2 regions of the Hymenobacter antarcticus genome follow, and region 1 is predicted to be linked to the other one. Evidence: riboswitches for the same ligand, from Rfam matches in the RefSeq annotation. Region 1 holds a riboswitch; the other holds the start of a gene.

Region 1 (4,124 bases):
CTGCCCCACGCCAATGGCCGCGTGCTGGCCGAAACCCTCGTGGCCGACCGCGACTTTCCGCCCTTCAACCGGGTGGCCATGGATGGTATTGCGGTGGTGCACGCCGCCTGGGCCGGGGGCCAGACGGAGTTTGCCATCGAGCATACCCAGTACGCCGGCGCGCCCGCCCAGGCGCTGCAAAACCCGCACAACGCCATTGAGGTAATGACCGGGGCGGTGCTGCCACCCGGCACCGATGCGGTTATTCGCTACGAGGATATTCTGCTGGCCGACAACCGCGCCACCATCCAGATTCCTTCGCCCGAAGCGCCCGGCGTCAACATCCACCGCCAGGCCGCCGACCGCCGCCGGGGCGACGCCCTGCTCCGGCCCGGCACCCGCCTGGGCCCCGCCGAGCTGGCCATTGCCGCCACCGTGGGGGCCGCCGAAATGATGGTATCCCGTGCCCCGCGCGTGGCCGTGGTGAGCACCGGCGATGAGCTGGTGGGCATCAACCAGATGCCCCTGGCGCACCAGATTCGGCGGTCCAACGCCTATGCCTTGCAGGCGCTATTTGCCCAGGCCGGGGCCGATGTTTCGCTGTTTCACCTGCCCGACGACCGGGAGGAATTGCGCACCGGCCTCACCAATATCCTCGCCGCCGGCTTCGATGCCGTGGTGCTGAGTGGGGCCGTGAGCAAGGGCCGCGCCGACCACCTACCCGGCCTGCTGCGCGAGCTGGGGGTGGTCGAGATTTTCCACGAAGTGAACCAGCGCCCCGGCAAGCCGATGTGGTTTGGGGCGCGGGCCGGCGGGCCGGTGGTGTTCGGCCTGCCCGGCAACCCGGTGTCCACCTTCCTCACGGCCTGCCGTTACGTGCGCCCCTGGCTCCGGGCGGTGCAGCAGCCCGCTGATGCGGAAGCGGCTGCCGCGGCTGTTGAAGCGCCGATGCCCGCCGTGCTCACCGTCGAAATTAATTTTAAGCCCCCGCTGACCCATTTCGTGCCCGTGGGCCTGACGGTAGACGATGAAGGTCGCCGGCTGGCCACGCCGCTGCGGGTGGGCGGCTCCGGTGATTTGGCCGGGCTGGTGGGGGCCACCGCGTTTCTGGAGCTGCCGCCGGAGGTGGCGGTGTTTCCGGCGGGCAGCGTGTGGCCGGCCTGGGGGCTGTAGCGCGAAGCGGTGCTTCGCGTCGCCGCGCAGGTCGCAACGGTTCGGCGGTTTTAACGGCGCGGGGACGCGAAGCACCGCTTCGCGCTACAATTTTTTCGCGTCGTATCTTCGTGCTACGCTGCTATCCAGAAAGACCGAGGGACCGGGCCCGATGACGTCTTGGCAACCTACCACGAGTAGGTGCCAACTCCCGTTTCACCGCGTTTTTTTTGGTGGAAGAAGATGACAGCCGGAACCGTGCGCCTGCGCATGGGTTTCTTTCTGGATACGCGTCCGTACGCTGTTATTCGACCCAGAAAGAAATGTCCGTCTCCGCCCCTACCCTTCCGAAAGCCGTTCCCCAGCGCGAAGCGTTAGCCTCGCGCCACAGCCTCCCCGAAATCCTGCGCCAGCGCCTGCTGATTCTCGACGGCGCGATGGGCACCATGATTCAGCGGTACCCGCTGACGGAGGAGGATTTTCGCGGCACCCGCTTCGCCGACCACCCCAAGCCCCTGCGCGGCAACAACGACCTGCTCTCGCTGACCCGGCCGGATATCATCAAGGGCATCCACGCCGAATACTTCGCCGCCGGGGCCGACATGGTGGAAACCAACACCTTTAGCGGCACCACCATCGCCCAGGCCGACTACGGCCTGGAACACGTCGTGTACGAATTGAACTACGAGTCGGCCCGCCTGGCCCGCGAGGCGGCCGACGAATACGCCACGCCCGAGCAGCCGCGCTTCGTGGCCGGCGCGGTGGGCCCCACCAACCGCACCGCCTCGCTCTCGCCCGATGTGAATCGTCCCGGTTTCCGCGCCGTGACCTTTGATGAGCTGGCCACCGCCTACCTGGAGCAGGTGCGCGGCCTCGTGGATGGCGGCGTAGACACACTGCTCATCGAAACCATCTTCGACACGCTGAACGCCAAGGCTGCGCTATATGCCGTGCAGAAATTCTTCGACGAAGGCGGCCGGGTGGTGCCGCTCATGATTTCGGGCACCATCACCGATGCCTCGGGCCGTACCCTCTCGGGCCAGACGGTGGAGGCGTTCTGGAACTCCATCCGCCACCTGCCGCTGCTGAGCGTGGGCCTGAACTGCGCCCTCGGGGCCGACCAGCTCCGCCAGTACGTGCAGGAGCTGAGCCGCATTTCCGACGTGCATATTTCGGCCTACCCCAACGCCGGCCTGCCCAACGCCTTCGGCGGCTACGATGAATCGGCGGAAGAATTTGCCGCGCTGGTGGAGGATTATCTGAAGGAAGGCATCGTGACGGTAGTGGGCGGGTGTTGTGGGACGACCCCACAGCACATCGCGGAATTGAGCCGTTTGGCGAAGAAGTATAAGCCAAGGGAGTTGAAACAGTTAAAAGTTAAAAGTGAAGAGTTAAAATCCGGAGAAAAACCAGTTGTAGGTTTTAACTCTTCACTTTTAACTTCTAACTCAATCGCCACGCGGCTGTCCGGTCTCGAACCCTTCAACATCGCCGCCGACAGCCTCTTCGTGAACGTGGGCGAGCGCTGCAACGTGACCGGCTCGCGCGCTTTTGCCCGCCTCATCCGCACGGGGGCGTATGAGGAAGCCCTGGCCGTGGCCCGCCTGCAGGTGGAAGAAGGCGCGCAGGTCATCGACATCAACATGGACGAGGGCATGCTCGACTCGGAGCAGGTGATGACGACCTTCCTGCACCTCATTGCCTCGGAGCCCGATATCGCGCGGGTGCCCGTGATGATTGACTCCTCGAAGTGGAGCGTGCTCGAAGCCGGTCTGAAGTGCGTGCAGGGCAAGAGCATTGTCAACTCGATTTCGCTGAAAGAGGGCGAGGACGTGTTCCGGGCCCACGCCCGCACGGTGCGCCAGTACGGCGCGGCCGTGGTGGTGATGGCCTTCGACGAAAACGGCCAGGCCGACTCGCTGGAACGCCGCCAGGAAATCTGCCAGCGCAGCTACGATATTCTGGTGCACGAGGTGGGCTTCGACCCTTCCGACATCATTTTTGACCCCAACATCCTGACCGTGGGCACGGGCATGGACGAGCACCGCAACTACGCTATCGACTTCATTGAGGCCGTGCGCTGGATTAAGGGCCACCTGCCCGGTGCGCTCACCAGCGGCGGTATTTCGAACATCAGCTTCTCCTTCCGGGGCAACGACGTGGTGCGCGAGGCCATGCACACGGCCTTCCTCTACCACGCCATCCGCGCCGGGCTCGACATGGGCATCGTGAACCCCGGCCAGCTCGGTGTGTACGACGAAATCGCGCCGGACCTGCTCGAATTGGCAGAGGACGTGCTCCTGAACCGCCGCGCCGATGCCACCGAGCGCCTCGTGGAATTTGCCGACACCGTGCAGCAAAAAGGCAAGGTTGAAGTGGTGGCCGATGCCTGGCGCAGCCTGCCCGTATGGGACCGGCTCCAGCACGCGCTGGTGAAGGGCATCACCGAATTCATCGACGAAGACACCGAGGAAGTGCGCCAGCAGGTGGGCCGGCCGCTGGAGGTGATTGAGGGGCCGCTGATGGCCGGCATGAACGTGGTGGGCGACCTGTTTGGAGCCGGCAAAATGTTCCTGCCGCAGGTGGTGAAATCGGCCCGCGTGATGAAGAAGGCCGTGGCCTACCTCGAACCGTACCTGCTGGCCGACAAGCGCGGCCAGGAGCGCCAGACGGCCGGCAAAATCCTGATGGCCACCGTGAAGGGCGATGTCCACGACATCGGCAAGAACATCGTGGGCGTGGTGCTGGCCTGCAACAACTTCGACATCGTGGACCTCGGCGTGATGGTGCCGCTGGAGCGCATTCTCGACGAAGCCCAGCGGCAAAACGTGGACGTTATCGGCCTCTCCGGCCTCATCACGCCCAGCCTGGATGAGATGGTGTACGTGGCCCAGGCCATGCAGAAGCGCGGCATGAAAATCCCCCTGCTCATTGGCGGGGCCACCACTTCGCGCCTGCACACGGCCGTGAAAATCGCGCCCACCTACAGCGGC
Region 2 (4,124 bases), on a different contig from region 1:
GGTTTCTCGCGGAGGTCCGCAGCGGTTTCCGCGAGAAATTTATCTACACCTCCAGCGGTTGGGTGTGCTGCAACTCGGGCTCGCCTACTTCCTCGCCCTCCGTGGGCAGGCTGGCCGTGTTGCCGATGGCATCAAACGCTGCCTGCAAATCAGCCGTGATATCCTCAAAGTGCTCGATGCCGACCGATAGCCGCAGCGACGTGGGCGTGACGCCCGCCGCCAGCTGCTCCTGCTCACTCATCTGCTGGTGCGTGGTGGCCGAGGGCTGGATGATGAGCGTCTTGGCATCGCCCACGTTGGCCAGGTGGCTGATGAGCTTCAGGCTGTCAATGAATTGCGTGGCCGTTTCCTTCGTGCCCTTCACCCGGAAGCTGAGCACGCCGCCGAAGCCGCGCTTGAGGTAGCGCTGGGCAATGGCGTGGTAGGGGCTGCTGGCCAGGCCGGGGTAGTTCACGCTTTCTACCTGCGGGTGCTGCTCCAGCCAGGTCGCCACTTTCAGGGCATTTTCCACGGTGCGCTCCACGCGCAGGCTCAGGGTTTCGAGGCCGATGAGCAGCTGCCAGGAGTTGAACGGGCTGATGGCCGGCCCAAAGTCGCGCAGCCCCTCTACCCGCGCCCGAATGATGAAGGCGATGTTGCCAAACGGCCCGTTCTTGCCGAATACATCACTGAACACCAGGCCGTGGTAGCCCTCGCTGGGCTCGGAGAACTGCGGAAATTTGCCGTTGCCGAAGTCGTAGGTGCCGCCGTCCACAATCACGCCGCCCACGCTGGTGCCGTGCCCGCCAATCCACTTCGTGGCCGACTCGACCACGATGTGCGCGCCGTGCTCCAGGGGCCGGAACAGGTAGCCGCCCGCGCCAAACGTGTTGTCCACAATCAGCGGCAAATCGTGCTTGTTGGCAATGGCCGCGATGGCCTCAAAATCGGGAATGCTGAAGCTGGGGTTGCCGATGGTTTCGAGGTAAATGGCTTTGGTTTTCTCGTCAATCAGCGGCTCAAAGCTGGCCGGATTATCGCCATCCGCGAAGCGCGCCTCGATGCCCAGGCGCTTGAAGGCCACCTTGAACTGATTGTAGGTGCCGCCATAGAGGTAGGCCGTGCTCACGAAATTGTCGCCGGCCTGCAGAATGTTGTTCAGGGCAATGAACTGAGCCGCCTGCCCCGAACTCGTGGCCAGTGCCGCCACGCCGCCTTCCAGCGCCGCCACGCGCTGTTCAAACACGTCGGTGGTGGGGTTCATCAGGCGGGTGTAGATGTTGCCGAATTCCTTCAGCGCAAACAGGTTGGCACCGTGTTCGGCGCTCTTGAAGACGTAGCTGGTGGTTTGGAACAGCGGCACGGCGCGGGCCCCGGTGGTGGGGTCGGGCTGCTGGCCGGCGTGGAGCTGAAGGGTTTCGAAATGTTGGGCTGGAGTGGACATGATGCGGGGTTATTTAACGTTTGTGAAAAATCAGAAATACAAATTAAAAGGCGCTGATTAGCTGAATAAGGCCGATTCTAAGCGCGGCAACTCCCCGAAACGCCCGTGCTGAACGGCTGGCCCGAGCCCACCGCCAAGCCCGAAAAAGAGCATGCGGCAGACCCACGGGGCCACCAAAAAAATCCAGAAGAAAGGGGAGGGGTTCTAAGCCGGAATCAGCTTAGCAACAACACGGGCAGCAACAACACATTCGCATTCGCATTCGCGCCGGGCGCAATGCCACGCTGCGGCCGTCTGGGGCCGAAACAAAAAAGCCCGAGACCACGGCGCGCAAAGCAGCCGGAGTAGTCGGGGCAAAAGGAGCAGAATGAGGGGAAGTTTCCATGGCACTCGAATCATCTGTCCCATCGTGGCCGAAGCTGCGAGTGGGTAGGAATTGGCACCTTTCGTTTTGCGAAGGTTGCCAGCGGGTCAGGGAGCCTAGTCTCTCGCCGCTTCTGTATAAAACTTGAAAACTGCTCACCGTTAGCGAGGAGTACCGGGTTGGTGGCCCAAATGTACGGCAGAAATTTTTCCGTGGGCAAATGTTGCCCGCAAAAAAAGAAGACCGTCATGCTTCGCTACGCGCTGCATGACGGTTTTTTAAAAGCCAAACCCGAACCCATCAGACGCAAAAAAGCCACCCTGAAACAGAGTGGCTTTTCTCACCTTTTTTCTGCAAAAAAGTACCTAGAGACTAGGTAGGGTCAACACCTGGCCCACTTCAATGTGGTCAGGGTTGTTGCCGATGAGGGCCTTATTGGCCTCGTATATCTGATGCCACTTGGCGGCGTCGCCGTAGTGGTGTTTGGCTATTTTTGAGAGGGAATCCCCGCTGACTACGGTATACGAGTCACCGGCAGTTTCCGGTTTGGCATTGCCGAAAAAATCGGTACCGCCGGCCGCAGGCTTGGCCGCGGGCTCTACGGGCTTTTGCTCGCCTTTGTCGCTAAGAAAATCTAAGAGTCCCATGGGTTGGCTGCTGATTAAATGAGGGATGAATGCGGCCGGAAACGCCTTTGGCAGTCCGACCGGGTGCTATACGGACAAGTACAGGCCGGGTTTCGTTCTAAACTCTTTCGCGTGTGGGCCGTAAGCCGACGAGTTCGCACTCCGCGCGCCGTCGTTCCATTTTCCTCATCATTACTCCTTGTGCTTATGAAACTCCAGTCCCTTTTCTCGTTCCGTTACTTGGCCAGCCTCTTGGTGCTTGTGTCGCTTTTTGCCGCTTCGTGCAGCAACGACAAAGGCAAAGTGGAGGGCGTGAACATTCTGTACGGCACCGATAGCAAGGTGTGGAAAACGCATAAAGAAACCGACACCACCGGCGACAAAGTGAAGCAGACCGACGCCCAGAAGGACGAGGAGCTGCGCATTTTTGCAAACGGCACCTACAACATGACCGGGGCCAACGGGGCAGTAGCGGGCAAATACACTTTCGACCAGGCCGGCAAAACCATTACCATGACCCCCGACGGTGGCACCACCAGCAACACCTTCGCCGTGGAGACCCTCACCGACGACAAGCTCACGCTCAAGTCGGCCGACGGCGCGGCCCTGATGCTCGAAGCCGAGTAAGCATCCGCGCTCAGGCAGTAGTAAAGCCCCTAACCCTTGTGGTTAGGGGCTTTTTTTGTGGTTGCGAGAGCCGGTTCGTTGAGCGGGCTTGCGGCCGGCCGCTTGGCAAACACCCGCGCCACCCAGCGGGGCAGAAATACGCTGCCCAGCACCAGATACAGGTAGTACGTAACCACCCGGTACAGCAGCACCATGAAGCTGGTGAGCGTGGCCGTGCCGATGAACTTGCCGAAAAACGTGGGAAACGCGCCCTCCACGATGCCCGCGCCGCCGGGCGTGATGGCCAGCAGCAGCAGCACTTTGTAGGTGAGGTTGCGGGCGAAGATGAACAGGAACGTGTCCGTATCCATCGGCACGAAGGCGGCGATGAGGCAGCCGATGACCAGGTAGCGGGCCGTCCAGACGAAGAACGTGCTGAGGCCGGCGCGCCACCAGTAGCCGGCCGGGTTGCCGCGCAGCTGCACCGAGGCCAGCATCATTTCGTGGCCGTGCTTGTAGGCCGCGCGTTGCCAGCGCCGCAGCAGCCGCCACGAAAACAGCCGCACCAGCAGCCGCCGCACCGACCGGGGATTGACAAAAATGGCGTACAGCATGAGCCCGGCGTAGGCCGAAACGAAGATGTAGCTAAGCACGAAGGCCACCCGCAGCGTGGCAATAAAGCCGCCCTGCAAGGCCTCATGCGGGTAGAGGCCGGCCCCCGCAATACTTACCACCAGTGGCACCATGATGACGTAGTACAGGTTGTCCATCAGGGCCGTAACCATGACGTAGGCCATGGATTTGCCCAGTGTGATACCCTCCTTATTGAGAATAAACGAGGCCACCGCCGTGCCGCCCACCGCCGAGGGCAGCACGCAGGAGGCAAACTCCCAAATCATAATCACGTCGAGGCTCTGGCGGTAGCTGAGCTCGCGCTCGGCAATGTGCCGGATGCGGTAGATGTAGCCCAGGTCGCGGGCCAGCAGCACCCCCAGCGTGATGAGCAGCCACTCCCAGCTGGCCTGGGCCAGGGGGGCCAGGCCACCCGGCTTATAGCTGCGCCAGAACATGAAGCCTACCACGCTCAGCCCGATGACGACGGGTA

What was found. Region 1 has a riboswitch for S-adenosylmethionine ahead of metH (methionine synthase). Riboswitches for the same ligand answer to the same signal wherever they lie in the genome.
Region 2: another riboswitch for S-adenosylmethionine. It lies ahead of ABD819_RS00125 (O-acetylhomoserine aminocarboxypropyltransferase/cysteine synthase family protein); the one in region 1 lies ahead of metH (methionine synthase).

Annotation. Positions count from the first base shown of each region.
Region 1 covers NZ_BAABDI010000017.1:48,953-53,076, forward strand. Annotated here, with positions in the region: gene ABD819_RS12925 (molybdopterin molybdotransferase MoeA) at 1-1,152, shown strand, start outside; SAM riboswitch class I at 1,271-1,381, shown strand; gene metH (methionine synthase) at 1,455-4,124, shown strand, end outside.
Region 2 covers NZ_BAABDI010000001.1:33,557-37,680, reverse strand. Annotated here, with positions in the region: gene ABD819_RS00125 (O-acetylhomoserine aminocarboxypropyltransferase/cysteine synthase family protein) at 44-1,423, opposite strand; SAM riboswitch class I at 1,816-1,931, opposite strand; gene ABD819_RS00120 (LysM peptidoglycan-binding domain-containing protein) at 2,153-2,434, opposite strand; gene ABD819_RS00115 (hypothetical protein) at 2,621-3,040, shown strand; gene ABD819_RS00110 (lysylphosphatidylglycerol synthase transmembrane domain-containing protein) at 3,070-4,124, opposite strand, start outside.